DNA from 2 places in the Bradyrhizobium sp. cf659 genome. Region 2 is predicted to be linked to the other one. Evidence: riboswitches for the same ligand, from Rfam matches in the RefSeq annotation. Region 2 holds a riboswitch; the other holds the start of a gene.
The links. A riboswitch is a leader RNA that binds a small molecule or an ion and turns the genes downstream of it on or off. The one in region 2 is predicted to bind S-adenosylmethionine.

Region 1 (16,057 bases), 360 kb from region 2:
CGCCCAATTATGGCGGCTACACGCCGATGGGCGGTGGCGGCTATATGCCGACGGGGCTCGGCGGCATGGGCGGCGGCGACATCATGGGCATGCTCGGCGGTTCCGGCGGCGGCGAGATGATGGCGATGATCCCGCAATTGATGCGGCTCGCCAATGCCGGCGGCGGTGGCGGCCATCGCCGCCACCGGCATCGCTAGATCGCGCAGCGTCGTTGCTGGCAATAGCAGCAACGAAGCAACCACCCTTCGGGGGGCTCGAAGGACGGTTGCGCCGAGGCAAGCCCTATGATGCGTCGCCGATATCAGATCCGATCGTCGATGAGGACGCCGGAAATCGACGGGTCGCTTGCATTCGTCTGATCCCTCGATTGCGCCGCGCTGTAGGTCGGATCCGTGAGCGAGTTCTTCAGTGACTGAAGAAATTGTTCAAGCAGGTCCGTCGCCGACTTGCCGCTCGACGAACTGTCCGTGGCGGTGGTCGAGGAAGATTCGCTCGCATCCGTCGTGCCGCTCGATCCCGTCGTGCTGGACGAGGTCGAATCCGTGAGCAGGCTCTTCAGAGAATCCAGGAATTGCTGAAGCATGTCCACAACCGAGTTGCCGCTTGACGAACTGTCCGTGGCGTTGGCGGGAGGAGGCCCGCCGGGCGCCGGTCCGCCTGGTCCTTCCGGTCCACCTGCCCCGCCCGGTCCCTGGGAGAACGCCGCCTTGAAAATACCCTGCAGCTCGGTGGCCTGCTGGTCGGTCAGCTTGCCGTCCGAAACTTCCTTCTGGATGAGATCGTCGATCTTGGACTTGATAGCGTCAGGCGACGATCCGCTGCCGCTGGACTGATCGCTCGCACTACCCGATTGCAAGGCGGAATCGATGTCGCTGAGCGCGGACGACAGCGCCGACTGATCGGACGAACTGATCGCGCCGGAACTGACTTCCGCTTGCAGTTCATCCTGCAGCCGCTGCAACGGCGATGGCCGGTGATGGTGGGAGGAGAGCGCCGAAATCGAGGTCATGGTGGCTTTCCGTGCTGATGGACTCGCGGCGAAGTTGTCGCCAGGAGCTGGCGCGGAGCCTTCGGCATGGCGCAGCTTCGGTTACCCGGCATTGCCAGGTAACCGATGGAAACATTCAGAAACAAAAATCCGGCGCGCGCCTTAATCGGCCGCGGCCGAAAGAGCCGGCTTGATTGCGGACTTGCTCACGCGCGGGCCCCAGCGGGTCACCACCACGCTGGAGCACGACAGCAGGCCCAGCACGACCATCGAGCTCGCGGCCAGCCAGAAGAAGCTCTGCGCGGTGGCCTCATGCGTCGACAGCCACCAGCCGGTCGCCGAGATGTAGGTCAGCCGCGCGGTCTGCGCCAGCACCGGGCCGATCACCTTGGCCGCGCCTTGCGAGGAGAAATACATCGTCGAGGCGAGCCCGATGAAGGCGTAGAACGGCGCCACCGTCGACAGATATTGGTGGCTGGTCGCGCGCACGGTCGCGCTGTCGGTGAAGATGTTCACCCAGAGATCGGGGAACAGCGCGACGAGACATGCCGGCGCACCGACGGCGACGAACGCGCTCGCACCCGCGATCCAGGCAATGCGCCGGGCACGCGCGATGCGGCCGGCGCCGACCGCCATGCCGACCATCGGCACCGAGGCGATGCCGAACGAGAAAGCGATCGAGGTCAGCAGGAATTCGAGCCGCGCACCGATGCCGTAGCCGGCGAGGATCGCGGTGCCGAACTTCGCCAGCATGTGGGTGAAGATCGAGATCGTCAGCACCGATTGCAGCGGCGAGAAGCAGGCGATGGCGCCGACCTTCAGGATGTCGAAAAACATCGCCCACTGGATGCGCAAGCCGCGCAGCTTCGGTGCGATCCGCGCGCGTCCTGAGAACAGGTACCAGCCCATGATGCAGATGTTGAAGGAATAGGCGATCAACGCGCCGGCCGCGACGCCGCGCATGCCGAACTGCGGCACCGGCCCGAGCCCGAGGCCGAGCGTGCCGCCGAGCAGGATCTGCCAGGCCGCGGAGTTGAGGATCAGGAACGAGGGCAGCTTCATGTTGCCGGTGCCGCGCAAGACGCCAGCCATGGTGTTGAGCAGCCAGGGCAGCACGGCGCCGCCGAAAAACACCTGCGTGTAGGCGATCGCATGCGTGAGCACATCGCCGCGGCCGCCGAGCATTTCGAGCACCCTGGGTCCGAAGATCAGCATGCCCAGCATGAAAACGAGACCGAAGCTGATGCCGATCAGCAGCGCATGCGCTGCGAGCGTGCCGGCGCGCTCGCGATCGCCGGCGCCAAGCGCCCGAGCAATGGCGGAGGCCACCGCGCCGCCCATGGCGCCGCCCGACATCGTCATGGTCAGGATCACTGTCGGAAACACCAGCGCCATCGCGGCCAGCGCCTCGACGCCGAGCCGGCCGATATAGGAGGTCTCAGCGATCACCGTACAGGTGCCGGCCGACAGCGCGATCACGTTCGGCCAGGCGAGGGAGAGCAGCGTGCGCAGGATCGGCCCGTCCACCAGCGCGCTCTTCACGGGACGCGGGGGCGGCGGCAGCGGGCGTTCTTGTTCATCGACCGGGATTTCGGCGATGTCGGACATGTCCTCTCCCGGGCACGAGCGCCATTTGCGGCGCGGCAATGACTAGGTGTGCCAATAAATTTCTTCGCGCATAAGGCGCGGCGAGAGGCTTGTTAGCACGGCGCGTAGCGATTCCTCCTGCGCCTGATGCAGGCGTGCCCTGCGGCAGCGCATTTCAGTGGGTGGAATTGCGGCTCTTCTCCCTCTCCCCGCACGCGGGGAGAGGCGAAGCGTGCGGCGACACCGTCGACTATTCGATTGTCCAGACCAGCGGCGGCCGCCCGCCTGCCGCCGGCCGTATATGCACGCCGATGTGCCGCCCGCACCCCGCAGCCAGCCCTTCGAACAATCCCTCCAGCACCTTGGCGCAGGCGCCGTGATAATCAGCGACGTCGTCCATCAGCTTCCAGCTCTGCTGTCGGATTTCGAAGGTGCCTTCCGACTGCGCCGTCTCGGCGGCATCATCCTGCGCGGCGAACAACGCGTCCAGGAACGATGCGAATTCCCTCGCGCCGCCGCGGCTCATCGCGAGCGCCGCCGCGACTTCGTCGAAATACTGCATCCCGATCAGCCTGCCGGTGAGATGCAGCAGATAGCCGGCGTCCTCCGGGCCGAACAGCTGCACCATCACGGGCGCGGCGGTGCGGACATATTCCATCGCGTAGTTGCGGTAGGCTTTTTCCAGCCGCGGTTTCGGCCAGCTCGCGACCGGCAGCGCCGGCGCGGTCTTCGCGTCGAACAGCGGCGCTTCGAGGTGCCGCGCGAACACCAGTCGCTGGTCGAGCTCGAGCGGATGGTCGTATTGATGGTAATAGCCTTCGAGCCCATCCTGGCCGTCGACGCTCTGCTTGGTGCAGACGAAGCCGAGGCGCAGATCCCCGAGCGCGACGCCATTGTTGGCGTGCCAGCCGCGCAGCATCGCGCGAGAGACCTCGCCCGGCACGCCGCAGATCGCGGTGCCCTTCCAGATCCAGCGCGGCGGCGGATAGCGGATCCAGGCCTTAACGTCGCTCTCATACATGTATTCGACATGTACGCCGCCGATCCAGTTGGAGAGATAGTGATATTGAGCAGCCGCGACCGCCGGCGGCAGATGGCTGAGGCCGAGCTTCTCAAGCCCCGGCAGGAAGCGCTCCTGCTGCTGGCGACGGAACACGCGGAAGACGAACTCCGCGGCATCCGCCGTGCCGCGCCGCGTGACCACGGTCAGGATGAGGCCGGTGAAGTAGGCGTGATACAGATCGGCGACCGCGCGCCAGCGCTTCCATTGGGCTTCCTGCGCGGAGTCGGCTGCGGCGGTCATGTTCACTCCCGGCTTGTTGTTTTGCGGGAGTGTGTCATCGCGGATGGGGCGGCGCAACACGCCACAAGCTCGGCGTCATCGCCCGCGAAGGCAGGCGATCCAGTATTGACGGCGGGGGATGTGGCTACACCCGAAAATGTTTCGAGAGCTTCAAGCCCTGCGCCTGGTAATTCGAGCCGATGCGCTGGCCGTACATCGCGTCGGGGCGGGCCAGCATCTTCTCGTAGACGAGACGGCCGACGATCTGGCCGTGCTCGAGGATGAACGGCACCTCGCGCGAGCGCACCTCTAACACGGCGCGCGATCCCAGCCCGCCGGCGCCGGCATAGCCGAAGCCGGGATCGAAGAAGCCGGCATAGTGCACGCGGAATTCGCCGACCAGGGGATCGAACGGCACCATCTCAGCGGCAAAGTCGGGCGGCACCTGCACGGCCTCTTTCGAGGCGAGGATGTAGAACTCGCCGGGATCGAGGATCAGGCTGCCGTCGGGACGGGCCGAGATCGGCTCCCAGAAGTCTTCGACCGCGTAACCGGAGCGGCGATCGACATCGACCACGCCGGTGTGGCGCTTGGCGCGGTAGCCGACGAAGCCGCTTCCCTTCTCGCCGGAGAGATCGACGGAGACGGCAACGCCGCCGGACAGATCGGCATCGTCGATATCGACGAGGCGCTCGGACGCATGCAGCGCATCGAGCTCGTCGGCATTGAGGATGGCGTCACCGGTGCGGAAGCGCACCTGCGACAGGCGCGAGCCCTCGCGCACCAGCACCGGAAACGTCTTCGGGCTGATCTCGGCATAGAGCGGACCGTGATAGCCGGCGCCGATCATGTCGAAGCGGCGGGTGCCGTCGGCGATCACGCGGGTGAAGACGTCGAGCCGGCCCGTCGAGCTCTTCGGGTTCGCGGCCGCGACGATCTCCGGCGGCAGCGCGAGACTTTCCAGCAGCGGCACGATGTAGACGCAGTTGGTCTCCAGCACCGCGCCGTCGGCGAGGCTGAACTCGTGCAGCTTCAACTCGTCGATACGCTCGGCCACCGTGGCGCCGGGACCGGGCAGGAAGCTGGCACGGACGCGATAGGCGATGTCGCCGAGGCGCAAATCGAGGCTCGCCGGCTGGATCTGGCTTTCGACGAAATCGTAGGCGGGCAGGATGAGGCCGCCCTCCGCCATCGCCGCGATCATGCGGTCGGGCAGGATGCCATTGGCGTCGGCGGCAATCGTGAAACTCAACCGGGGGTCCTCGTCAGGGGTCAAACGCAGCCGGACATGTGGGAAATACTAGCCTTTTACGGCTATCCGATGGACGCCTTGACGGAAAGGCCATTGCGGAATATGAGCATCACTTATCCCGTGGTGATTTGAGCCGGCCGGCTTGCAGCCACGTTAAATAAGTCGCTAAACAGGCCGGGGACCTCTGTGATCCCGGCCCGTGGATATATCCAGGCCGGTTTTTTTGTGACCGTTTTCGACGAGACGGTCATGTCGGAGGTACCTATGTCGAAGTCGCCTGCTGCTTACCGTCCCGAAACCCGCCTGGTCCATTCCGGCACCCTGCGCTCGCAATTTGGCGAGACGTCGGAGGCGCTGTTTCTGACCCAGGGCTACGTCTACAACAGCGCCGAGGAGTGCGAGGCGCGGTTCAAGGGCGAGGATCCCGGCTTCATCTATTCGCGTTATTCGAACCCGACCATCGCGATGTTCGAGCGCCGCATGATCGAGCTCGAGGGCGCCGAGGCGGCGCGTTCGGCCGCGACCGGCATGGCCGCGGTGACGACCGCGATCCTGGCGCCGCTGAAGGCCGGCGACCACGTGGTTGCCTCCCGCGCGCTGTTCGGCTCGTGCCTCTACGTCATCCAGGACCTGTTGCCGCGCTACGGCATCGAGACCACGCTGGTCGACGGCCTCGATCTCGACCAGTGGCAGCGGGCGTTGCGACCGAACACCAAGACGTTCTTCCTGGAGAGCCCGACCAATCCGACGCTCGACGTGCTCGACATCCCCGGGATCGCCGAGATCGCGCACAAGGGCGGGGCGCGGCTCGTCGTCGACAACGTGTTCGCGACCCCGATCTGGCAGAGCCCGCTCGCGTTAGGGGCCGACGTCGTGGTCTATTCCGCGACCAAGCACATCGACGGCCAGGGCCGCTGCCTCGGCGGCATCATCCTGTCCTCGGAAGCCTTCATCGCCGAGCACCTCCACAATTTCATGCGCCAGACCGGGCCGTCGATCTCGCCGTTCAACGCCTGGGTTCTGCTCAAGGGCCTGGAGACGCTGGCCGTGCGCGTGCGCGCGCAGACCGACACCGCGGCCCGCATCGCCGAGGTGCTGGCGAGCCATCCCAAGATCTCGCGGCTGATCTATCCCGGCCGCGCCGATCATCCGCAGGCAGCGCTGGTGAAGAAGCAGATGCGCGGCGGCTCGACGCTGGTCGGCTTCGAGGTCAAGGGCGGCAAGGCGGCCGCGTTCCGCGTGCTCAACGAGCTCAAGCTTGCGAAGATCTCGAACAATCTCGGCGACGCCAAGAGCCTGGTCACGCATCCGGCCACCACGACGCATCAGCGCCTGAAGCCGGAAGACCGCGCCGCGCTCGGCATCAGCGAGGGCTTCATCCGCTTCTCCGCGGGGCTCGAGCATGCGGACGATCTGATCGAGGATCTGACGGCGGCGCTGGAGAAGGCGTGAGAGGAGCCATGCACTCGCACTCGTAGGGTGGGTTAGCCCTGCAGATGCGCGAAGCGCATCTGCTCGGCGTAACCCACCAACTTCGTTCCGCAATCGTTGATGCATGGTGGGTTACGGCTTCGCCTAACCCACCCTACGGCACCGAGCCTACATCGGCCGGTACGCCCGCACATCCCCGGGCACGTTGACTCCGAGCCTGATCTGGCCGACGGAGCGGATGATGTCGTCGCCGAGGAGCTGGGCGAAGCAGGCGTAGCCCCAATCGTTCATGTGCAGGCCGTCGGCGATGACGAAGCTCTCGACCGGGATCGATTGGTTCTCGTGCCAGTCGCGCATCACCTCGAAGCGCGGGAAGATGCCGACGTGACGGAGCTCGGCGACCTTGCCGAGCAGCTTCACCATCTTGCCGGCGCTCTCCTTGCGCTGGTTGACGGCCGGCGAATATTGCGGATCGACCAGCACGATATCGGCGCCGCCGGCGGCCTGGATGCGGGAGATGCCGTCCTCGACCATCTTGGCGGTGTCGCCGGGATCGAGATTGCGCAGCACGGCGTTGGTGCCGACCTGCCAGATCACCATATCCGGATGCACGTCGATCACCTCCTTCTGGAGGCGCTTCATCATCTCGGGCGCGTCCTCGCCGCCGACGCCGGCATTGATGACGGTGATGTCGGCGGTCGGATATTGCCGGCGCAGCTGCGCGGCGAGACGGTTCGGATAGTTGAAATCGGGCGAGCTCGCGCCATAGCCGGCGGTCGACGACGAGCCGAATGCGACGATCACGACAGGCTTGCCGGCGACGAGCTTGTTCGCGACATGTGGCAGCGAACCCATCGCCTTCGAGCCGCCCTTCGGCGGCAGGCAGGGGACGCGGTTGAAGACGTCGCCGGCAGATTTGGCGACCTGCTTCACCTTGTCGATGGCGCGCGCGGTGAGGCCGCGCTGTTCGGGGGACGTCGCGGCGACGGTGGTCTGGGAGGGCGAAGCGGAAGCAGGATTATTCGACTGCGCGGGCGTCGCCTGCGCGGCCTGCGCCTGCGCGCGCGACTGCGAAACGGGCGTCAGCACCAGAAGCGCCGCCGCGGGCGCAGCCAGCCATGCTGTCAGGCGAAAAGGGCGGAGAGAACTCATTAACGCTAGACCTCAATTTTGCTGCTGGGTCGGCCCCAGATGAGCAGCTTCGATCACGAACTGTGCCAACGCCCGGCCAAGGCAATCATGGACCTGTTTCGCCAGCTCAGGCCCGCGGGACGGACTGAACAGGTCGAACTGACCCTGATCGTTCCACTGCCGCATGATCGCGAAACGGTCGAACAGCGGGATGTCGTGCTCCTGTGCCACCACTCGCATGTTGTCGAGATAGGGCGGCACCGAGATCATGGTTTCGGTACGCGGGCTGTATTGCAAGTTCATCAACACGACGTCAGCCCCTGCATTTTGCAATGCGGAAACCCCTTCGGTCACCGCGCCGCGAAAATCGTCGGGATCGATTGCTCGGATAGCATCCACGGTCCCGGTCTGCCAGATGACCAAAGTAGGCCTTTTTGCTTCCATCAGCTTAACGAAGCTGGCGGCCGCCTCCTCTGCCGTCTTCTTGCTCTGTATTTCTACGGAGACGTGCACAGGTTCCGACGGCGGCAGCTTGTCCTTCAAAATGGCCTGCATGCGCGCCGGATAGGAAGCGTCCTCGGAGGCCGGAATCGTGGTCGAGCGGCTGCCGATGACCAGTATTTCGAGCGGTTTGCCGGCCTTGATGGCATCGGCGACCTTGGGAAGCTGGCTTTCGCTGGTGAGCAGATAGGACGGCAATTCGCAGGCTGCGGGTGCGGCCGGAGCGGCCGACGTAGCATCGTCCGCGCGCGCCGAAGGCGCGGCGAGGCCACCACATAGCAGGATCAGGCTCAGGAGAACCTTCGCCTTCATCAGCCCCCTCCCGCCATATCGGCGTTGCCGACGGCGTTTTTGGTTTTCGCACCGCTCTTGTCAGCTACGCGCTTGTACCACGAAATCACCCAGGCGACGCCCCACATGATCAGGATTCCGGAGAGACTAATCACCGCATGCATGACGGCGCCGCCGGAGACCTCGGCCAGGATGAAATGACCGGCGAAGGCCAGGAAGACGCCGAGGCAGAAGATCTCCAGGGAATGCTGGCCGCACAGGATCAGCGGCCGCAGCCAGGGCGATTTCAGCCCCGGCCAGTCCCGCGGCAGGAAGCGCACGGTGAGCGCGGCCAGCGCCAGGAAATGCGTGAAGCGCAACACGTCGAGATCGGTCTTGTCGATCGGATACATCCACTGCTCGAGCCGCTTCGGCATCAGATGCGAGAGCTGCGGCAGGTACCAGGTCAGCGTCACGTAGAACGCCGCCGCGAGATAGGCGATCGCGATCCACATCGTCACCGGTGAAGCCAGAATACGCGACATGCGCCGCGCACCTCCGAGCGCACACCATGCACCGAAGACGAAAAGCAATTGCCAGGCCAGCGGATTGAACGCCCAGAAGCCGTTCGGATAGGCGGAGAAGTAGAGGTCGTATTCCCAGGTGACCGCGTAGAGCACGACCGAGAGGCCGAGCGTGACATCGGGCTTCCACTTCATCGACCACAGGATCAAGGGCAGCGCCAGCATCAGCACGATGTAGAGCGGCAGCACGTCCATGTTGACGGGACGGAAGCGCAGCAGCAGCGCCTGCACGATGGTGACGTCGGGCTGCTTGAGAAAGTCCATGATGCCCATCTCTTCGGTGTAGAGCGGGTTCTCGAAGCTGGTCGCGACGTAGGAGATCTCGGCGAGGAAGATCGTGAACAGGAAGACGTGGGCGACATAGATCTGCCAGACCCGGCGCAGGATGCGCGCGGTGGCGATGACGACGCCGCTCTCCAGCATCGCGCGGCCGTAGACGAAGGCGGCGGTGTAGCCGGAGATGAAGATGAAGATCTCGGTGGCGTCGCTGAAGCCGTAATTGCGGATCGTGAACCAGGTCAGCAGGCTCGTCGGCAGATGGTCGATGAAGATCAGCCACAGCGCGAGGCCGCGGAACAGGTCGAGCCGGAGCTCGCGCTCGCCGATGGCGGGCAGCGAGATGGCCGGCGCGGCCGCACGCGGCTTTGCGTCCACAGGCTTTGCTCCCGCGATCGTCGATCCCGTCACTTGGTCGGCAATGGTCATCGGGGCCAAAAAACCCTCGCGCAAATCGCGACGTTAAAAAAGGAGTGTACCGGTCCGGCCGTCGTCTCGCAAAGCGGCCAGATCACATAAGGGTGTCTTCCCTGGGGGTGTACTTCTCCGCGAATTCTGGCGGTTCGATGTCGCGAAAGCCGCCTGCGGCGTTTGGTTCCCGGCCGGGTTTTCGCTATGATGGCAGCCATGTACCGCGCCGTGACCCGCCAGATCGAAGTGACCGTCGAGCCGAACTTTGTTCCGGAACAGTCGTCGGCCGACCGCTCCCGCTATTTCTGGTCCTACACCATCGTCATCACCAATTCCGGCGAGGAGACCGTGCAGCTCAAGACGCGGCACTGGATCATCACCGACGCCACCGGCCGGCAGCAGGAGGTGAAGGGCGAGGGCGTGGTCGGGGAGCAGCCGACCCTGGCCCCCGGCGAGCGCTTCGAATACACCTCCGGCGTGCCGCTCTCGACCGCCTCTGGCTTCATGACCGGCCGCTACCTCATGGTCAGCGAGAGCGGCGAACGCTTCGAGATCGACGTGCCGACGTTTTCGCTGGATAGCCCGGACAACAAGCGGGTGTTGAATTAGGGGCGGTGCCGTAGGGTGGGTTAGCCGCAGGCGTAACCCACCACTTCTCTCTGCACACGGAAACCAAAGAGGTGGGTTACGCCGGGCAGATGCGCTTCGCGCATCTGCAGGGCTAACCCACCCTACGATGTCCGAGTTCCTGGCGCGCAGCTTCCCCCAATCCCGTCATTGCGAGCGCAGCGAAGCAATCCAGAATCTTTCCGCGGTGGCAGTCTGGATTGCTTCGCTACGCTCGCAATGACGGAGTATGAGGTGTGGGCTGGTTCTCCAGATGGCACTGTCATTCCCCGCGAAGGCGGGGAATCCAGTACGCCGCAGCCTCTCGGCTCCATCACAACCGCCTCTGGAATACTGGATCGCCCGCCTTCGCGGGCGATGACAGCGAGTGTGTAGTCGCAGACACGCCTTCGCAGCCTCGCGGCGGATTTCGCCCGAGTTTTGCTTCGTCGCTCCACCCTCTGAAGCCAAGAGGGCGCAGGGAAGGCCGGGTGCCGGCTGGCACCCGCGGTCTGCTGCGCGAGGTGGTGCGCAGAAGAAACCGCACACCCTGCGCAGTGGTTGGACGGCTTATGCCGTGCTCTCCCGGGAGCCGAGTTCCTTCTGGCCTCCCTCGCCTTCGCGGAATTCACCGGCACCGCGCCGGTTGACGCGACTGCCGCCTCCGCAAGAGCTTGACCGTAGCAACGACGGCCAGGACCACACGGTTTTGCCGTACGCACGGCTCGCCATTTCGCTGCGGTTTTTCTAGCCCTGTCGACGGAGCCGGAAACCTGCTGGCGAGACGAACCTGACAGCGCCGCTCGTCTGGCACGAGGTCTTGGGCTCACGGAGAGCAATCCGCCCTGCCCGCAACTCTCGCGTCCGACGCTGCCGCGTCCACCGCAAGCCCGGCTCGCGACAGTGACGACACAAGATCGCCCCTCAAGGATGAGCCGGGATCGGCGATACATACGACAAATCCGAATTTCGGTAAAGCGGAATATTTTCGCGCAGGCCGATTGACAGCGGACGACACAGGCACGCCCTCGCCAGTTCCGTCATCCCCGCGCAACGGCGAAGCCGTTGTCGCTGGAGGTGCGAGACAGGGACGCAACGCGTCCCATGGGGAGCCTCGGAGGATGAACGGCCCCGATGCAGCCGGGCCGTCGCCCTTCGAGGCTCGCCGAAGAGGCGAGCGCCTCAGGGTGACGGTGACGGAGCGGTGCGCGTTGCTTCCACATCGTCATTGCGAGCGCAGCGAAGCAATCCAGAGTCTTTCTGCGGATACAGTTCTGGATTGCTTCGCTGCGCTCGCAATGAGAGAGGATAGGTAGGAGTCTACGCGTCCTCCACGCCCGCCTCATCCGGCGTGAAATCGTACACCGACGAGCAGAACTCGCAGGTGACGACGACCTTGTCGTCCTTGACCATCGCGGCGCGATCGTCCGGCGAAAAGCTCTTCAGCATCGAGGCGACCGCGTCGCGCGAGCAGGAGCATTGCGCCTTCAGGACCAGCGGATTGAACACGCGCACGCCACGTTCGTGGAAGAGGCGGTAGAGCAGCCGCTCGCCGGACAGCTCCGGATCGATCAGCTCGACGTCCTCGACGGTCTCGATCAGCGAGCGTGCCTCGACCCAGGCGTCGTCTTCAGCGACGCTGTGCATTTCGGCGCCTTCGGGCGCATCGCCGGGATGCAGGTCCGCCTGCCGCGCGCGCTCCGGCGCCTTCGGCAGGAACTGCATCAGCATGCCGCCGGCACGCCAGCGATGCTTGCCGCCGTCGTTCGAGCGCCACTCCTCGCCGACCGCAAGACGCACGCGCGTCGGGATCTGCTCGGAGCGCAGGAAATATTCGTGGGCGGCGTCTTCGAGGCTGCCGCCGTCGAGCGCGACCAGCCCCTGGTAGCGGCTCATGTCGGGGCCCTGGTCGATGGTCATGGCGAGATGGCCGCGGCCGAGCAGCGTGCCGGAATCCCTGATCTCACCGAGGCGCGCGGCGTCGAAGCGGGCATAGGCGCGCAGGCGATCCGGCGCCATGTAGTCGACGACCAGGAACGACACCGGACCATCGGTCTGGGCCTGGAGGATGAAGCGGCCCTCGAATTTCAGCGCCGTTCCGAGCAGCGTGGTCAGCACGATGGCCTCGCCGAGCAGCTTGCCCACGGCAGCGGGATAATCGTGCTTGGTCAGGACATCGTCGAGCGCCGGACCGAGCCGCACCAGCCGGCCGCGCACGTCGAGCGCGTCGACCTCGTACGGCAGCACGGCGTCGTCGATCGGAACTGCCGATGGTGCGCGAACCGGGCCTTCAGGCCCGGTTTTCATGTCAGGGGATTGGGAAACCATGGCCGTCTATCTGGGGTCCGTGGGTGGGAAATGGAAGGGGGGCTGCGGCTGCATCCGGCATGCAGAATGGACGTATGCAGGCACGGCAAACTCAGTGTCGTCCTGGCGAAAGCCAGGACCCATAACCCCAAGCAGGAATTGTCGCGCGAGATGACAATTGCCGATCTTCGCCAAACAAAAGCCGGTGGTAATGGGTCCTGGCTTTCGCCAGGACGACAGTTGCATGTGAGGCGCCCGCCGGGCAGCGCCGCCTCACTTCACCGCGTCGAAGCACCAGGCCAGAATGCCCTTCTGCGCGTGCAGGCGGTTTTCGGCCTCGTCGAACACGACCGATTGCGGGCCGTCGATCACCTCGTCGGTGACTTCCTCGCCGCGATGGGCGGGCAGGCAGTGCATGAACAGCGCGTCGGGCTTGGCCAGCGACATCAGCTTGGCATTGACCTGGTACGGCTTGAGCACGTTGTGGCGGTGCTCGCCTTCCTTGTCGCCCATCGACACCCAGGTGTCGGTGACGACGCAATCGGCGCCGCGCACGGCGGCTTCCGGATCGGTGCCGAGCATGATCGGCGCGCCTGACGTCTTGATCCAGTCGCGCATCGCCTTCTTCGGCGCCAGCTCCGGAGGCGTTGCGACGTTGAGCTGAAACTTGAAGCGCTCGGCGGCATGCGCCCAGGACGCCAGCACGTTGTTGTCGTCGCCGGTCCAGGCCACCGTCCGGCCCTCGATCGGGCCACGGTGCTCCTGGTAGGTCAGGAGGTCGGCCATCACCTGGCAGGGATGCGAGCGCCGGGTCAGACCGTTGATGACGGGCACGGTCGCGTTGGCCGCAAGCTCCAGCAGCGCGTCGTGGTTGAGGATGCGGATCATGATGGCGTCGACATAGCGCGACAGCACCCGCGCGGTGTCGGCGATGGTCTCGCCGCGGCCGAGCTGCATCTCGGCGCCGGTGAGCATGATGGGCTCGCCGCCGAGCTGGCGCATGGCGACGTCGAACGAGACGCGCGTACGCGTGGAGGGACGTTCGAAGATCATCGCCAGTGTTTTGCCTTCGAGCGGCCTCACCGGCTGATGCGCCTTCTGCTTCGCCTTCATGGCGGAGGAGGCGTCGAGCATGCTCTTGAGCTCCGACAGCGGGAGCTCGTTGATGTCGAGGAAGTGCTTCGGCGACTTGCTCATCAGCTTGCCGCCCGCTTGGTCTGACTGGACGAGATCGCGGCGCAGGCGCGTTCGAGCCGCCCGACGCTGTCCTCGATCTCGGCTTCGGTGACGATCAGGGGCGGCAGGAAACGCACGACATTGTCGCCGGCGCCGACCGTGAGCAGCTTCTGGTCGCGCAGCGCCGCGACGAGATCGCCTGATGGCACCACGGCCTTGATGCCGATCAGGAGTCCCTCGCCGCGCACCTCGCTGACGATGTCGGGATGACGGTCGATCACGGAAGCAAGCTTCTGCTTGAGCAGCAGCGACATCTTCTGCACGTGGTCGAAGAAGCCGGGCTTGAGCATGACGTCGAGCACGGCGTTCGCAGCCGAGATCGCCAGCGGATTGCCGCCGAAGGTCGAGCCGTGCGAGCCGGGCCCCATGCCGGCCGCCGCCTCCGCGGTCGCCAGCACCGCGCCGATCGGAAAGCCGCCGCCGAGCGCCTTGGCCAGCGACATCACGTCAGGCGTGACGCCGGTGCGCCTGTGCGCGAAGAGATCGCCGCTGCGGCCCATGCCGGTCTGCACCTCGTCGAAGGCGAGCAGCAAGCCCTTCTCATCGCAGAGCTGGCGCAGCGCCTTGAGAAAACCTGACGTCGCCGATCGCACACCGCCCTCGCCCTGGATCGGCTCGATCAGGATGCCGGCGGTCTGCGGACCGATTGCCTTCTTGACGGCCTCGATGTCGCCATGCGGCACCTGATCGAAGCCATCCATCGGCGGACCAAAACCTTCGAGATATTTTGCAGATCCCGTTGCGGCCAGCGTCGCCAGCGTGCGGCCGTGGAAGGCGCCTTCGAAGGTGATGATGCGGTAGCGTTCCGGATGCCCCTTGGAGAAGTGGTGATGGCGGACCAGCTTGATCACCCCCTCCAGCGCTTCGGCGCCGGAATTGCAGAAGAACACGAAGTCCGCGAAGCTCTCATTGCACAGGCGCACGGCGAGCTTCTCGCCGTCCGGGCTCTGGAACAGGTTCGACATGTGCCAGAGTTTTGTCGCCTGCTCCTGCAACGCCTTGACCAGCGCGGGATGGGCGTGGCCGAGCGCGTTCACCGCGACGCCGGAAGTAAAATCGAGATAGCGATCGCCATTGGTCGCGATCAGCCAGCAGCCCTCTCCGCGCTCGAAACCGAGGTCGGCCCTGGCGAAAACGGGGAGCAAATGCGGTGCTGCGCTGTTAGTCATGACGGTCACTTGATGTTGCGGACGGTGTGAGCGTGCATTGCGCAACGCACCATTGACCGGCCCGGAAAACGAAACGTGCCGCCTTTTAAGGGCGGCACGCGCCACTATCTTAGGCCTGGTGAACCGGGTGTCAATGCCGCCCGAAAGCCTCGCGAAACGCTGAATCCGTAGTCTTGCGGTGCCGAATTTGCGGGATTTTGGCCACGGAACATGTGGAAGCGAGTCGGCGGACTCTTGCGCGTGAGTCACGCCATATTGTAGCGTTTGGCTTGTCAGATACGACATCTCGTGCAGCAGTTCTGATCCTCTAAGTCCTCATGTACCGGCGTAAACGTTCGGGCGCATCTGGTGCGCCCGGCGAGCCTTAAGGGATTCTGACGGCACGGGTTTTTTCGAGGCTTAGGCATTCGCCGCGAGGCGCCAGGATGGCAGCCGCACGGCGAGGGAAAGGGTGCAATGACGGTTTTGACCTGGTCCGACGATCGCGTCGAGCAGTTGAAAAAGCTCTGGGAGGCCGGATTGTCGGCCAGCCAGATCGCAGCCGAGCTCGGGAACGTGACCCGCAATGCCGTGATCGGCAAGGTGCACAGGCTCGGCCTGTCCGGCCGCGCCAAGAGCCCCTCATCGGCGGCTCCGCGGCCGCGCAAGGCGCGCCCCGCGCAGCACATGATGCGGGTCAGCCGCCCCATTGCGCGCGGCAACACCGCGCTGGCGCAGGCCTTCGAGGTCGAGGTGGAGGCCGAGCCGGTCACCTACGACAACGTGGTGCCGATGAGCCAGCGGCTGTCGCTGCTGGAGCTGAACGAGGCGACCTGCCACTGGCCGGTCGGCGATCCCTCGAGCCCGGATTTCTTCTTCTGCGGCGGCAGGGCGCTGTCGGGCCTGCCCTACTGCGCCCAGCACTCGCGCGTGGCGTATCAGCCGGCCGCGGATCGCCGGCGCGCTCCGGCCAAGCCCTCGCGGTGAGTTCGCGGATCTAGCTGATTGCAAAGACGGCGCCGTCACGCGATGACGGCTCGACATACT
Region 2 (16,057 bases):
AGACAGTCCCGGAGACTTGGGAGGTCACGAAACTCGTCCCCGGTTCGGCGTTCCATGGCGTGCATGGGCTCGGGGTCGACAAGGCCGGCCATCTGTTTGCCGGCAGCGTCGCCGGCGCCATGCTCTACGAAGTGGACATCGCCGGTGGTACCGCCAAGGTTGCAATCCCGGCTCCGATCGGAATGGCCGACGACATCGCATTCGCGCCCGACGGCACCATGGCATGGACCGGCTTCTTGGCCGGCGATCTCTATTCGCGCAAGGGCGACGGCCCGATCAAGAAGCTCGCCTCCGGCCTTCCCGGCATCAATTCGCTGGCCTTCCGCAAGGACGGCAGGCTCTACGCCACGACGGTTTTCCTCGGCGACACGCTCTACGAGATCGACGTCGAAGGCGTCAAACCGCCGCGTCAGATCATGGAGAAGATGGGCGGCCTCAACGGCTTCGAGTTCGGTCCCGACGATAAGCTCTACGGTCCCCTCTGGTTCAAGGGACAGGTCGCCAAGGTTGACGTCGACAAGGCCGAGCTGACTGTCGTCGCCGACGGCTTCAAGGTCCCGGCCGCGGTGAATTTCGATTCCAAGGGCAATCTCTGGGTGGTCGACACCGCGCTCGGCCAGCTCGTTCGGGTCGATCCCAAGTCGGGCGCCAAGACCATGGTGGCACAGCTGAAGCCGTCGCTGGACAACCTCGCGATCGACGACAAGGACCGCATCTACGTCTCCAACATGGCCGACAACGGCATCCAGGAAGTCGATCCGGCGACCGGCAAAGCCAGGCAAATCATCATCGGCAAGCTCGCGCTGCCCGGCGGCCTCGGCGTCACCTCGGAAAATGGCAAGGATACGATCCACATCGCCGACGTGTTCGCCTACCGCACGGTGGACGGTGCGACCGGCGAGGTCACCGAGAAGGCGCGCATGCATGCCGCCGGCGTCACGCTCGAATATCCGATGAGCGCGACGGCGAAGGGCAACGACGTGGTCCTGTCGAGCTGGTTCACCGGCACGGTGCAGGTGATCGACGGCAAGACCGGCGCGACGCGCGACATGCTGCATGGCTTCCAGGCGCCGCATGATGCGATCGTGCTCGATGACGGCAGCATCCTGGTGGCCGAGCTCGGCACCAAGTCGCTGGTCCGCGTCAGCGGCGAACACAGCAAGGATCGCACCACGCTGATCGGCGGCCTCGAGGGCCCGGTCGGCCTCGTCGGCGGATCGCGTGGCGAGGTCTATGTCACCGAAGCCTTTGCGGGTGTCGTATCCAAGATCGAGGGCAACGGCGAAAAGACCGTGGTCGCCAAGGAGCTGAAAATGCCCGAGGGCATCGCACGCACCCGCGACGGCAAGCTGATCGTAGCGGAAGTCGGCGCCAGGCGATTGATCGAGATCGCCCCGGAGAGCGGCAAGATCACCGAGATCGCGGCCGACCTCCCGATCGGCCTGACGGGCGCCCCCGGCGGCCTGCCGACCCACGTCCCGACGGGCGTGGCGGTCGGCGCCTCAGGCGTGATCTACTTCTCGTCCGACATCGAGAATGCGATCTACAAGGTGGCGAAGAAGTAGCGTCCGCCGAGCAAGGTTCGGCAGCGATGGAACCGGGACACGGCTTCCCGGTTACACGCTGACGGGAAGCCGACCAGCAGGAGGATCGCCCCATGACGCGGCTCTCACGCGACGATGTCATCAAGGCCGTGGATCGGGCCGACGACGTCACCATCGCCCAGATCATCGGAACCGGCGCGACCGTCGAGGAACTCGCAGAAGCCCAGGCCTGGCTCGCCAATGACGAGCCGATGATCAACGACCTACGTCCGCTGGCGCAAGGCCGCGTGCGCGAGCTTGTCGACATCCTGTCGGAGCTCGAGCAGGAGGACGACGAGCAAGGCCCGGCCGCCCCCGGCTCGGCGTCCGCAATCAGCTAGGAGCGATCAGCTTAGGTATATACCTGAGCACCCACCTCTCCCCACCGGGACGATGGTGAGCATCTCGACTCCGACAAACCAGCCGACTGACCAAAATAAATCGTCCCGGAGAGGACGGACCTCTCCGGGACGATCTTGCCTGGCGGCGAGCGCCAATGATCAGTTCAGCTTCCGCTTCGTCACGGGCGCCTCGAACTGCGCGATCTCCGCGGTTTGCGGTGCCTTGCCGTTGAAGGTCAGCACGTTGCCTTCGGACGAGATCGCGACGTTGTCGCCGTCCCTGACGTCGCCGGCCAGGATCATCTCGGCGAGCGGATCCTGGAGGTAGCGCTGGATCACCCGCTTCAGCGGCCGTGCGCCATAGGCGGGATCCCAACCCTTGGCCGCGAGCCAGTCGCGGGCTGCAGCATCGAGCGTCAGCACGATCTTGCGATCGGTCAGGAGCTTCTGGAGCCGCGCGAACTGGATCTCGACGATCCGGCCCATCTCGCTCCTCTGCAAACGATGGAACAGGATGATCTCGTCGACGCGGTTGAGGAATTCGGGACGGAAATGTCCCCGCACCATTCCCATCACCTGCTCGCGGACGGCCGAGGTGTCTTCGCCCTCGGGTTGATTCACCAGGAACTCCGAACCGAGGTTCGAGGTCATGATGATCAGCGTGTTGCGGAAATCGACGGTACGGCCCTGGCCATCGGTCAGGCGGCCGTCGTCGAGCACCTGCAACAGGACGTTGAAGACGTCAGGATGCGCCTTCTCGATCTCGTCGAACAGCACGACCTGGTAGGGCCGGCGCCGCACCGCTTCGGTGAGCGCGCCGCCCTCGTCATAGCCGACATAGCCCGGAGGCGCGCCGATCAGCCGCGAGACCGAATGCTTCTCCATGTACTCGGACATGTCGAGGCGGACCATCGCGGTCTCGTCGTTGAACAGGTACTCCGCCAAGGCTTTGGTCAGCTCGGTCTTGCCGACGCCGGTCGGTCCCAGGAACATGAACGAGCCGGTCGGGCGGTTCGGGTCCTGCAAGCCCGCGCGCGAGCGGCGCACGGCGGTTGCGACCGCACGCACGGCCTCGGCCTGGCCGACGACGCGGGTGCCGAGCTGCTCCTCCATCTTCAGGAGCTTCTCCTTCTCGCCTTCCAGCATCTTGTCGACGGGCACGCCGGTCCAGCGCGAGACCACCTGCGCGATGTGGTTGGCGGTGACCGCCTCCTCCATCATCTCGCCGGAGTTCTGCGTTGTATTGTCCTTGGCCTCGATGTCGGCAAGCTTCTTCTCGAGCTCCGGGATCCGGCCATAGGCCAGCTCGCCGGCCTTCTGAAATTCGCCGCGCCGCTGGGCGTTGGCAAGCTCGACGCGCAAGCTGTCGAGCTCGGCCTTCAGCTTCTGGGCATCGGAGAGCTTGTTCTTCTCCGCGCTCCAGCGCGCCGTCAGCGCCGCAGACTTCTCCTCGAGCTCGGCAAGGTCCTTCTCCAGCGTCTGGAGCCGGGTCTTGGAGCCGACATCGCTTTCCTTCTTCAGCGCCTCCTGCTCGATCTTGAGCCGGATGATCTCGCGATCCAGCGAATCCAGCTCTTCCGGCTTGGAATCGACCTGCATCTTCAGCCGCGCCGCGGCCTCGTCCATGAGGTCGATCGCCTTGTCCGGCAGGAAGCGGTCGGTGATGTAGCGGTTGGACAGCGTCGTGGCGGCCACGAGCGCGGAATCGGTGATCCGCACGCCATGGTGCTGCTCGTACTTGTCCTTCAGTCCGCGCAGGATCGAGATGGTGTCCTCGACCGAGGGCTCGCTGACGAAGATCGGCTGGAAGCGCCGCGCCAGCGCCGCATCCTTCTCGACGTGCTTCTGGTACTCGTCGAGCGTGGTCGCGCCGATGCAGTGCAGCTCGCCGCGCGCGAGCGCCGGCTTCAGCAGGTTCGATGCGTCCATCGCGCCGTCGCCCTTGCCGGCGCCGATCAGCGTGTGCATCTCGTCGATGAACAGGATGAAGGTGCCCTCGCTCCCGGTCACTTCCTGGAGCACGGCCTTCAGCCGCTCCTCGAACTCGCCGCGGTATTTCGCGCCGGCAATCAGCGCACCGAGATCGAGCGAGAGCAGCTTCTTGTCCTTCAGGCTCTCCGGCACGTCGCCATTGACGATGCGCAGCGCGAGGCCTTCGGCGATGGCGGTCTTGCCGACGCCGGGCTCGCCGATCAGGACGGGATTGTTCTTGGTCCGGCGCGAGAGCACTTGAATGGTACGGCGGATCTCCTCGTCGCGGCCGATGACCGGGTCGAGCTTGCCGTCGCGCGCCGCCTGGGTCAGGTCGCGGGCATATTTCTTCAGCGCGTCATAGGCGTTCTCGGCGGTCGCCGAGTCGGCCGTGCGGCCCTTGCGCAGCGCCTCGATGGCCGCGTTGAGGTTTTGCGGGGTGACACCGCCCTTGTTGAGGATCACGCCGGCCTCGCTGGTCTTCTCCAGCGTGAGGCCGAGCAGCAGCCGCTCGACGGTGACAAAACTGTCGCCGGCCTTCTCGCCGGCCTTTTCAGCGGCATCGAAGGTGCGGGCCAGCTCGGGCGCCAGATAGATCTGCCCGCCGCCGCCAGAGACCTTCGGCACCTTGTTCAGGGCGTCCTCGGTCGCCTTCAGAATTGCGCGGGAATTGCCGCCGGCACGGTCGATCAGACCGGCAGCGAGCCCCTCATTGTCGTCCAGGAGGACTTTCAGGACGTGCAGGGTCGAAAACTGCTGGTGCCCCTCGCGCATCGCAAGCGACTGCGCCGACTGGATGAAGCCCCTGGATCGTTCGGTATACTTCTCAATGTTCATCTTTTCTGTCCCTCGGCCTGCCCATGGAGCCCTCTAAGGCACTCCACACGGCATCTTCATTGGGTTTACAATTACCGCATTGACGTTTCTCAACCGGTAACGGTCGTCATTTACCGACGCTGCCGCCGGCCTGAGGCAGATGTGGGAAGCAGCTCGCGGGAGCGAAAGAGGCGAGTTCACAATTTCGTGCGCTGTTTGGCCGGCTTGGCGCCAGGAGGTCGAATCCCCTAAGTAGCGGCATGACAGCCAGCCAGACCGCCGAAATCACCGATCTCTACCGCTACCCGATCAAGGGCCTGACGCCGGAGCGCCTGTCCCGCGTCGCCTTGCGGCGAGGGGAGACCCTGCCTGCCGACCGCCGCTACGCCATCGAGAACGGCCCGAGCGGGTTCGATCCCGAGGCGCCGGCCTGGAAGCCAAAAATCCAGTTTCTGATGCTGGCGCGCAATGAGCGGCTGGCTTCCCTCGACAGCCGGTTCGAGGACGCGACCAACCGCCTGACCATCCGCAAGGACGGCCAGATCGTCGCCAGCGGCGATCTGGAGACCGCCGCCGGGCGCGCCGCCATCGAGCGCTACTTCAGCGAGAACTTTCAGCCCGAGCTGAAGGGCCCGCCCAAGGTTCTGTCGGGCCGCGACCACAGCTTTTCCGACGTCGCCCGCAAGGTCGTGTCCATCATCAATCTCGACAGTGTCCGCGCGATCGAGGCCATGCTCGGTGGCACCGCCGTCCACCCCCTGCGCTTCCGCGCCAATCTCTACGTGAAGGGCTGGCCGGCCTGGTCCGAGCTCGACCTCGTCGGCCAGACGCTCGCGATCGGTCAGGCCCGGCTGCAAGTGGTCAAGCGCATCGTCCGTTGCCCGGCCACCAATGTCGATCCGCAGACCGCACAGCGCGACCTCGAAATCCCGCCGACGCTCTCGCGCCATCTCGGCCACATGGATTGCGGCATCTATGCCGAGGTGATCGCCGGCGGCGAGATCGGCGTGGGCGATGCGGTCGCGGTGGAAGAGCCGAAGCTGGTGTGAGCTTCGTAGGGTGGGTTAGCCGAAGGCGTAACCCACCACTTCTGTCACCACAGAAACCAAAGAGGTGGGTTACGCCCGCGGACCGCGCTTCGCGCGACCGCGAGCTAACCCACCCTACGCAGCTGTCACCTTCAGTTCGGCATCACATACGCATAGATGCGGCCGCGCGAGACCGGGGCCTCGCGGACGCGGTTGCCGTTGTTGCCGGAGATCATGATCGGATTGCCCTGCGCGTCGACGCCGGTGATGATTCCGACGTGGCCGCCCCGGCCGCCGCGCGACATCACCGCGATGGCACCGACCTGCGGGCCGGAGACACGCGTGCCGTAACGCGCGAACGAATTCGCCATGTCCGAGCCGGTGCCATGGTGGCCGGTTTTCTCAAGCACCATGTTCATGAAGCGCGCGCACCACAGGCTGCCGCGCCCGGTCGGGTTGCCGCCGAGATAGCGGCGCGCCTCGGACACGAGGCCCGATCCGCCGCCGAAACCGCCGCTCATACCCATGTTGCCGGCTTCGCCAGTGCTGCTCTTGTTGACAGCGTAGCTGATGTTGGCAGCGCGGCTCACTTTGCCAGCGCGGCGCATGTTTCCGCCGATGCCCATGTCACCGCCGCCCACGTAGCGCATGTCACCCATGCCGCCGCTGTTGGCGTTCGGATCATAACTGGCCTGGGTGTTCATGAATCCGCCGGCCTGCAGCTGCGCCGCGCTGCGCTCGAAGCGCGAGCTGCGGGCCTGGTGCCGATAGTGATGATATCTGCTGGCGTGATGCACGTAAGCGTGCCGCTCTGCGCTATGACGATGTGGCCGTGCCGAGGCCGGAGAAACAAACGCGGCGACCGCCGCAAAGAAGAGCGCCAGCGCGACAACACAACGCGACAGGCGAGACGCAAACAACTCGAACATTAGTCATCCTTCGTTGACACCCCCACTTCCCAGCCGGCCCGTGCGCGGCCGACATCCGCCGGGCCGTAAAGCTTCCGGATGTGGCGAGAACAAGACGCCGCGCATCGGCGCGAATTAACGCTTCGGGGAGTTGTTGCGATGATTTTGTGTCGATGCAGGTCTGTTGCCGCCGCATTGCGGACAACAGCATTAACTGCAATTCTCGAAACCACGGCTTGAAGAGAGGGAAACGGTTAATGCCCCACGCCACGACCAGGGACGACGTCCGCATCTATTTCGAGGAAGCGGGCCACGGAACGCCGATCATCTTCCTGCACGAATTCGCGGCCGACTACACCAATTGGGAGCCGCAGATGCGTTACTTCTCGCGCGGCCACCGCTGTATCACCTATTCGGCGCGCGGCTACACGCCGTCGGACGTGCCTGAGGGCGAGGTCTACACCTACACGCATTTCTACACCGACGCGCTCGCGGTGCTCGATCATCTCAAGATCGATCGTGCGCATCTCGTCGGGCTCTCGATGGGCGCTTATTCATCGCTTCAGATCGGACTGAACGCGCCGCAGCGTGCGCTGTCGATGACGCTCGCCGGCGTCGGCTCAGGCTCGGAGATCGAGACTCTCGACGCCTGGCGCAAGCAATGCCGCGCCAATGCCGAGCAGTTCGAGACGCTCGGCTCCACGGAGGTGGCAAAAGTCACGCGCGAGGCGCCGAGCCGGATTCCCTTCCTGGTCAAGGACCCGCGCGGCCACGCCGATTTCTACGCCGCGCTGGCGCGGCACGATGCCAGGGGATCGGCGAGCACCATGCGCGGCTTCCAGGGCGGCCGTCCCTCTATCTACACGATGACGAACGCGATCCGGGGCGCCGCAACGCCGGCGCTGGTCATCTGCGGCGACGAGGACGATCCCTGCGTCGGGCCGAGCCTGTTCTTGAAGAAGCATCTTCCGGCCGCGGGCCTCGCGATGTTTCCGAAGTCGGGGCACGTGCTCAATCTCGAGGAGCCCGCGCTGTTCAACGAGACCGTGGAGCGGTTTGTCACACTGGTGGAAGCGGGAAGATGGCCGGCACGCGATCCGAGGTCGCTGCCGGCCGGCTAGGCGCGCCCCCTTGATCGGCGCGCATCAGCCCGTTGGAAACTCAACGCGCAACCCGTTCTTGGCCAGCCTCGCGAAGAACGGACCGGGCTCGATGACCTGCTCCGGCATCCACGCGCCGGGTTCGGGCACCCTTCTTTCGATCAAGGCACGCGCCACTCCGGAAGCACCGGCGGCGGCCGCATCAGCCTGGGTACGGCCATGGAGGATCGCGCACTGTGTCGATCCATTGTGCGTCACATCCACGCGCAGCGCGAAGCGCGCTCCATCGCGCGAGGGGCGGTCGCGCCGTGTCTGCGCGATGCGGTGACGGATCGAATCGATCGACAGCAGGCGTCGGGCACCGGTTTTCGAGAGAACCGCGAGCAAGCCAGCGAGCCAGGACGGCTCGATTGCGAGCCGCGTGCGCACCGAATTCGCGCCCATGGTTCGCGGATAAAGAACCTGGTCCGAGAATGGGAAGAGATAGGCGGAATGGACGCCAACGGGTGGCCCGAAGTCGACGGCACGGGGCTCGCTGAACGGCGAGGCGCGGACATCCCGTCCGTCGACTCTGATATCGAACGGCATCGTCAGCTCTTGCAGAAAATAGTCGAATGAGGCCGGTCCGCTGACGTCGTTCGCGCCGAGCAGCAGCGCGGTCTCGATGTCATCGCAGCCTCCCAGCCTGTCTGCGAGGGCGCGTACAATCACACTGGAGATGCCGGGGACGATTCCGGTTCCGAGAACGACGCGGGCTCCCGCGGCCCGAGCGGCCGCATCAATGCTCTCATAGGCCGCACCACGCCCAAGCTCGGTCAGATGCGGCGTGATGTCCGTGTATGCGAGGCCGCGAGCGATCGACGCATGCAACACCGTGCGGCCAGGCTGATCGATGCAGCTGATCACGGCGGTCACGCCTTTCAGCGCTGCGGCGATCGATTGAGGATCGAGAATATCGATCGCGCGGCCGCGAACGCCATGTCCGATCTCGACGGCACACGCGTTGGCACGCGTCAGATTGCGGCCACCGACCACGATCCGTTCCGGATAGTCCGGAGCGAGGTCCAGCGCGATGCGGCGACCAACGACGCCATAGCCGCCAATGATGAGAATGTCCTGATGCATGCCCGTTCGACCCACCCACGCCGAACAAGCCTAATGCCCGGTGCCTTGGGAAGGTTGACCTGCGTCAACGGCAAAGCCTCGCGGTCACGCGGATGCGTGCGTCCGCAGCCGGGCTCGACGTCGTGCCGTCCCGGAATGACGGAGGGATTACTTCCCTCCGCCGCGTGTCAGCAGAAACACCCCCTGCTCGCCGAACATGTTCCACACCCACCAGGGCAGGTTCAGCGGCACCGGGCGGCCATAGAGATCGAGCGCCACCGAGCGTTCCATCTTGACGTTGATCTCGTCGCAGAGCTCGACGAAATCCTTGATGGTGCAGAAGTGGATGTTGGCGGTGTCGTACCAGGTCGCCGGCAGGTTCTCGGTGCGCGGCATGTGGCCGCCGATCAGGAGTTGGAGCCGCATCTTCCAGAAGCCGAAGTTCGGGAACGACACGATGGCGCGGCGACCGATGCGCAGCAGATTCTCCAGCACCACACGCGGCTGCCGCGTCGCCTGGAGCGTCTGCGACAGGATCACGTAGTCGAAGGCATCATCGGGATAGTTCACGAGGTCGGTATCGGCGTCGCCCTGCACCACCGCGAGGCCCTTGGCGACGCACCGGTTGACGCCCTCGCGCGACAATTCGATGCCGCGGCCGTCGATGCCGCGGGTCTCCAGAAGCTGGAGCAGGTCGCCGTCGCCGCAGCCGACATCGAGCACCTTCGAGCCCGGCTTGACCATTTCGGCAACGAGCAGATGGTCGGCGCGAAAATGACCTGATCGCTCCGAGTCAAGGCCGCCCAGCGGCAGCACTTCCTGCACTGACATCCTGGCCACCCTCGTTAGCTGTTCTTGCCGTTGAGTCCGCGCGCCTTGCCTGCCGATTCCAGGAAGGCGCGGGCGATGTCGAAGAATTCGGGCACGTCGAGCAGGAAGGCGTCATGGCCGCGATCGGTCTCGATCTCGGCAAACGACACCCGCGCGCTCGACGCATTCAGCGCATGCACCAGCGCGCGCGATTCCGAGGTCGGAAACAGCCAGTCGCTGGTGAAGGAGACCACGCAGAAGCGCGTCTTGATGCCGGTGAACGCCTTCGCCAGCACGCCGCCATGGTCGCCGGCGATGTCGAAATAGTCCATCGCGCGCGTCAGATAGAGATAGGAGTTGGCGTCGAAGCGCTCGACAAAGGACGAGCCCTGGTAGCGCAGATAGGACTCGACCTGGAAGTCGGCGTCGAACGAGAAGGTCGGCAGATCGCGGTCCTGCATGCGCCGGCCGAACTTGCGATGCAGCGCGGCGTCGGAGAGATAGGTGATGTGCGCCGCCATCCGTGCAACCGCGAGCCCACGATGCGGATGGATGCCGTGATCGGCATAGCCGCCATTGTGCCAGTCGGGATCGGCCATCACGGCCTGGCGGCCGAGCTCGTGAAAGGCGATGTTCTGCGCCGAGTGCCGCGTCGAGCAGGCAATCGCCAGTGCGGAATACACGCGCTTGGGGTAGGCCGCCGTCCATTGCAGCACTTGCATGCCGCCCATCGAGCCGCCGACCACAGCGAATAGCGTGTCGATGCCGAGCCGGTCGATCAGCATCGCCTGCGCGCGAACCATGTCGGGGATGGTGATGACCGGGAAATCCAGGCCCCACACCTTGCCGGTCGCAGGATTGATCGAGGCAGGCCCGGTCGAGCCCATGCAGCCACCGATGACATTGGCGCAGATGATGAAGTATTGGCTCGGATCGAGCGGACGGCCCGCACCGACCAACGTTTCCCACCAACCGGGCTTGCCGGTGACGGGGTGCACATTGGCGACATGCTGGTCGCCGGTCAGCGCATGGCAGATCAGGATGGCGTTGGAACGATCGGCGTTCAGCTCGCCATAGGTCTGGTAGGCGATCTGGAACGGGGTGAGATCTATGCCGCAGTCGAGCCGCAGCGGCTGGTCGGCGCCGAAATGCACGACCTGCGAGCTCGGATGATCCACCTCATGCGACCGTTCATCGGCACTGATCGCGGGACTCGGAAGCGATGTGACGCCAACCATCTCTGACCATCGACCTCGTTTGCGATCGGACTTCAGACCGCCACTGACATCAGGCCATAAAAAACCCGGCCTGAACGATAGGTTCGGCCGGGATCGGAAGCGTCCCCGGCCTGTTTAGCGAGTTTTTTAACGTGGCTGCAAGCCGGCCGGCTCAAATGACCACGGAACAGGCAAAACTTAGCGGCTTGGACGGTTTTCGTCAAGATACGGTCCGGATTAACCAAATTCGTCCTGTCGCGTCGGCCGAAAGGGCCCAATTTCCCTTTGCATTTCTCTTTGCTTTCGCCGCTCCGACTGCCTAATCAAGACATCGACCGCAGCGGGTCCGACCTTACTGATCTACTTGGCCGACCCGCATTGGAACGCCTCTCAACAGCACTTGCCAGATATGTCCCAACGTCCGCCCGCGCCACCATCGCTGCAGGAATTGCGCAAGGAGATCGACGCGATCGACGAGGGCATGCATCGCCTCCTGATGCAGCGCGGCGACATCATCGACCGCCTGATCCAGGTGAAGCAGACCCAGGAGGTCGGCTCTGCGTTCCGGCCGGCGCGCGAGGCCGACATGATGCGGCGGATCGTGGAGCGCCATCGCGGCATCCTGCCGCTCGACACGGTCGAGAGCATCTGGCGCGTCATCATCGCGACGTTCACTTACGTGCAGGCACCGTTCGCGGTGCATGCCGACATCTCGGTGAGCGAGCCCGCGATGCGCGATTCCGTGCGATTCCATTTCGGCTTCACCGTGCCTTACGTCGCGCATTTCAGCGCGCAGGCGGCGGTCGAGGCGGTGGCGAAATCCAAGGGCGATCTGGCGCTGGTCTCGGCGACTTCCAGCCGCACCCCGTGGTGGCTGGAGCTGGAAGCCGAAGGCGCACCGAAGATCATCGCGCGGATGCCTTTCGTCGAGCGCGCCGACCATCCGGCCGCGCTGCCCGTGTTCGCGATCTCGCGCGTCGCCGACAGCGCCCTGGTGACGGAGGTGGAGACCTTCAGCGTGCGTGTCTCGGGGTGGAATGCCGAGATCGCGCGGGCGCTGTCGCCGCTCGCCGACATCGTGGCGGTGCCCGATACCGCCTTCGACGGCGCGGCGCTGCTGGTCTCGGTCACGGGCGCGAGCAGCATCGACAAGATCAAGGCTGCCCTGATCGAGGCGGGGGCCTCGGTGCGCTCCACGGCCCTCGTCGGCAGCCACGCAACGCGCTATACGGTGCCCCCGACCGGGTCGAAATCGTAAGTCACGAGCCGCCTGCCATTCCGGAGTTGAAGATGTCCCGCCCCGTGCCGAACCCCGGCATTCTCGATATTGCGCCTTACACGCCCGGCAAGAGCCCGGTGCCGGAACCGGGCCGCAAGGTGTTCAAGCTCTCGGCCAACGAGACGCCGTTCGGTCCCTCGCGCAAGGCGATCGAGGCCTTCAAGAACGTGGCTGATCATCTGGAAGACTATCCGGAAGGCACCTCCCGCGTGCTGCGCGAGGCGATCGGCCGCAGCTTCGGCCTCGACCCCAACCGCATCATCTGCGGCGCGGGCTCGGACGAGATCCTCAACCTGCTCGCCCACACCTATCTCAGCCAGGGCGACGAGGCGATTTCGACCACGCACGGCTTCCTGGTCTATCCGATCGCGACCATGGCGGTCGGCGCCAGGAACGTGATCGCACAGGAGACCAACTTCACCTGCAACGTCGACGCCATCCTCAAGGCTGTGACGCCGAAGACGAAGCTGGTGTGGCTCGCCAATCCGAACAACCCGACCGGCACCTATATTCCGTTCGACGAGGTTAAGCGCCTGCGCGCCGGCCTGCCCTCGCACGTGCTGCTGGTGCTGGACGCCGCCTATTCCGACTACGTTTCCCGTAACGACTACGAAATGGGGATCGAGCTCGTCGCCACCACCGAGAACACCGTGGTGACCCACACCTTCTCCAAGATCCACGGCCTCGCCGCGCTGCGCATCGGCTGGATGTTCGGCCCCGAGCACATCATCGACGCGATCAACCGCATCCGCGGTCCGTTCAACGTGTCGACGCCGGCGATGTATGCCGCGGTCGCCGCGATCGAGGACACCGCGCATCAGGCGATGTCGAAGCAGTTCACCGAGACCTGGCGCAACTGGCTCACCGAGGAGATCGGCAAGCTCGGGCTGAAGGTGACGCCGAGCGTCGCCAATTTCGTGCTGATCCACTTCCCGACCGACAAGGGCAGGACCTCGGACGAGGCCGATGCCTTCCTGACCAAGCGGGGCCTCGTGCTGCGGGCACTGAAGAACTACGGCCTGCCGCATTCACTGCGCATGACCATCGGCACCGAGGAGGCCAACCGCCTCGTCGTCGACGGTTTGCGCGACTTCATGGCCGGCAAATGAGCGTACAGCCGCATTTCCAGCGCGTCGCCCTGATCGGCTTCGGCCTGATCGGCGGCTCGATCGCGCGCGCTGCGAAGCTCCAGGGCCTGGCCGGCGAGATCGTCACCACCGCGCGCTCGGAGAAGACGCGCGCCCGCGTGCTCGAGCTCGGCATCGTCGACCAGGTCGTGGCGACGAATGTGGAGGCCGTGAAGGATGCCGATCTCGTCATCCTCTGCATTCCCGTCGGCGCCTGCGGACCGGTGGCGCAGGAGATCGCCGCGCATCTGAAGCCCGGCGCGATCGTCTCCGACGTCGGCTCCGTGAAGGGCGCGATCGTCAGGGACATGGCGCCGCATCTGCCGAAGACCGTTCATTTCGTGCCGGCACACCCCGTGGCCGGCACCGAGCACTCGGGCCCGGACTCCGGCTTCGCCGAGCTCTTCATCAACCGCTGGTGCATCCTCACCCCACCGGAAGGCGTCGACGCGTCGGCCACCGATCGCTTGCGCGCCTTCTGGGCGGCGATGGGTGCCAAGGTCGAGGTGATGACGCCGGATCACCATGATCTCGTGCTCGCGATCACCAGCCATCTGCCGCATCTGATCGCCTACACCATCGTCGGCACCGCCGACGAGCTGCAGCAAGTGACGGAATCGGAAGTGATCAAGTTCTCTGCCGGCGGCTTCCGCGATTTCACCCGCATCGCAGCGTCCGACCCGACGATGTGGCGCGACGTCTTCCTCGCCAACAAGGAGGCCGTGCTGGAGATGCTCGGCACCTTCACCGAGGATCTGGCAAAACTCACCCGCGCGATCCGGCGCGGCGACGGCGAGGCGCTGTTCGACCACTTCACCCGTACCCGCGCCATCCGTCGCGGCATCGTCGAGATCGGCCAGGATTCGGCGGCGCCCGACTTCGGCCGGCCGCATGCGGCGCTGAAGAAGCCGTAGCTCCTGTCATTCCGGGGCGCCCGAAGGGCGAGCCCGGAATCCATTGGGCCACGGCGCACGCGGTGAAATGGATTCCGGGTTCGATGCTACGCATCGCCGCGGAATGACGAGAGAGGTTTTAATACAGCGGCGGGATCTGGCCGACCTTGACCGGGCCGAGCAGCACGGCGCCGTCCACGAATTTCAGCGGGAAGCTGCGGGCCTTCTTGCCTTCCAGCGTGCTCTCGGTGCCGATCGAATTGATGCCGGCGGCAACGCCGGCATTGGCGTTCTGCTTGATGACCTTGCCGAGGCCGGGGACGGCGCGATCGAGCGCGCCGAACAGATTGTTGAGATCCTGCGACTTCACGCCGGGTGCGACGCGGTCGAGGGTTGCCTGCGGCACGCCCTCTTCCAGCATCTTCTCGATGCCGAGCGCCGGGATCACCCGCTCGAGGCCCGTCACCGTCATCTGCAATTCGCCGTCGAGTCGGCCATTGGCCGAGAGTCCGAGCGTGCCGGCTGCGACCGCGATCATCTCGCCCTGCTGGATCCGCGACTGCACGATCTCGATATGGCCGCCGGCGGCCTGGATCTCGCGGAAGCGCTGCGGCCAAGGTTTTGGCGTGAGGTCGGAGAGGCCGGTGACCTTGGCGCGCGTGTCCGCCTCGAACGGCTCGGCAAGCAAGGGGTGCACGCCCTGGATGCTGCCCTGCGCGACATGGAGCACGGTCTCGATCACGGGATGATCGGACGGCGATCCGTCCGCGAGGCGCCCGTGCAACTCGACCTGCTTGGCGCGCGCGAGCGGCACCTGCACGCTGCCGTCGAGCCGGTTGATGACGGGATCGTCGAACACGATGGAGGCGCGGTCGGGCACCGCCGGCAGGCCGACCACGCTGCTACGGCCCTTGCTCCAGTTCACCACGAAGGTGTTTTGCGTAACGCCGTCGGTGAGGGTTGCCGGCGCGGAGAATTCGGCGATGACGCGCTTGGGATCGTAGACCTGGGCGACGACCAGGATGTTGTCGAGCTTGGCCGTGAACGGCGTCTTGCTCGCGTTCTGCGAGACCAGGGCGACGCTGGCACCGGAACACTGGACCTCGAAGCGGAACGGGAAGCCCGCGATCGAGCGCTTGGCGCAATCATAGATGCGGCCGGACTTGGCCTCCTGCGCGCGCCAGGCGTCCGCGGCGATCTCGGCCTGCGAAGCGGCATAGAACCAGAAGCAGCTCCACGCGACGGCGAGGATCAGGAGGAGAATGGGTGCGATGAAAAGGCCCCAACGGGGGCGGCGGCCTGCGGCAACGGTCAGATTGGACATGCGGCGACCCTTTGACCTCAGATGATGGCAAATGTAAGCGAGGTTCGGCTGCGACGAAAGGCGGAGAATTCACTTCGCTTGGAGGCGCGGTTCTGGTAGCCGTGCCCGCCATGTCGGAAATCACCCTCCCCTCCGTCACGACAGCCAAGGGCGACCTCTGGGTGTTCGGCTATGGCTCGCTGATGTGGCGGCCGGGCTTCGAATTTAGGGAGCGCGTCCCGGCGCGGCTGGTCGGCGAGCATCGTGCGCTCTGCGTCTATTCCTTCGTGCATCGCGGCACGCCGGAGAAGCCGGGCCTGGTGCTCGGGCTCGATCGCGGCGGCGCCTGTCGCGGTATCGCCTTCCGCGTCGCCGAAAAGGACCGCGCCGACGTCGTCGCCTATTTGCGGGAACGCGAGCAGGTGACGTCGGTCTATCGCGAGGTGATGCGTTCGGTGTGGCTGGAGAACGATGCGCGGCAGCGCGTCTCCGCACTCGCTTATGTCGTCGACCGCGGCCATGCGCAATATGCCGGCCGGCTGTCGCTCGCCGATCAACATCGCCACGTGCTCCAGGG

Region 1: linked by a shared signal. The riboswitch ahead of BM118_RS15210 (O-succinylhomoserine sulfhydrylase) and the one ahead of metX (homoserine O-acetyltransferase MetX) in region 2 are both predicted to bind S-adenosylmethionine.

What each region holds. Positions count from the first base shown of each region.
Region 1 is NZ_FOQJ01000003.1:240,088-256,144, reverse strand. It holds gene BM118_RS15235 (hypothetical protein) at 1-197, shown strand, start outside; gene BM118_RS15230 (hypothetical protein) at 302-1,009, opposite strand; gene BM118_RS15225 (MATE family efflux transporter) at 1,151-2,596, opposite strand; gene BM118_RS15220 (hypothetical protein) at 2,826-3,878, opposite strand; gene BM118_RS15215 (2'-deoxycytidine 5'-triphosphate deaminase) at 4,003-5,109, opposite strand; SAM riboswitch at 5,220-5,299, shown strand; gene BM118_RS15210 (O-succinylhomoserine sulfhydrylase) at 5,374-6,561, shown strand; gene BM118_RS15205 (SGNH/GDSL hydrolase family protein) at 6,709-7,692, opposite strand; gene BM118_RS15200 (SGNH/GDSL hydrolase family protein) at 7,705-8,484, opposite strand; gene BM118_RS15195 (OpgC domain-containing protein) at 8,484-9,731, opposite strand; gene apaG (Co2+/Mg2+ efflux protein ApaG) at 9,930-10,322, shown strand; gene BM118_RS15180 (Hsp33 family molecular chaperone) at 11,640-12,647, opposite strand; gene argF (ornithine carbamoyltransferase) at 12,900-13,823, opposite strand; gene BM118_RS15170 (aspartate aminotransferase family protein) at 13,823-15,031, opposite strand; gene BM118_RS15165 (GcrA family cell cycle regulator) at 15,488-15,997, shown strand.
Region 2 is NZ_FOQJ01000003.1:600,130-616,186, reverse strand. It holds gene BM118_RS16960 (NHL repeat-containing protein) at 1-1,565, shown strand, start outside; gene BM118_RS16955 (hypothetical protein) at 1,658-1,924, shown strand; gene clpB (ATP-dependent chaperone ClpB) at 2,084-4,732, opposite strand; gene BM118_RS16945 (MOSC domain-containing protein) at 4,972-5,760, shown strand; gene BM118_RS16940 (TIGR02594 family protein) at 5,892-6,668, opposite strand; gene BM118_RS16935 (alpha/beta fold hydrolase) at 6,905-7,768, shown strand; gene BM118_RS16930 (saccharopine dehydrogenase family protein) at 7,793-8,872, opposite strand; gene metW (methionine biosynthesis protein MetW) at 9,020-9,682, opposite strand; gene metX (homoserine O-acetyltransferase MetX) at 9,697-10,899, opposite strand; SAM riboswitch at 10,993-11,072, opposite strand; gene BM118_RS16915 (chorismate mutase) at 11,288-12,136, shown strand; gene hisC (histidinol-phosphate transaminase) at 12,169-13,266, shown strand; gene BM118_RS16905 (prephenate/arogenate dehydrogenase family protein) at 13,263-14,198, shown strand; gene BM118_RS16900 (DUF2125 domain-containing protein) at 14,317-15,501, opposite strand; gene BM118_RS16895 (gamma-glutamylcyclotransferase) at 15,612-16,057, shown strand, end outside.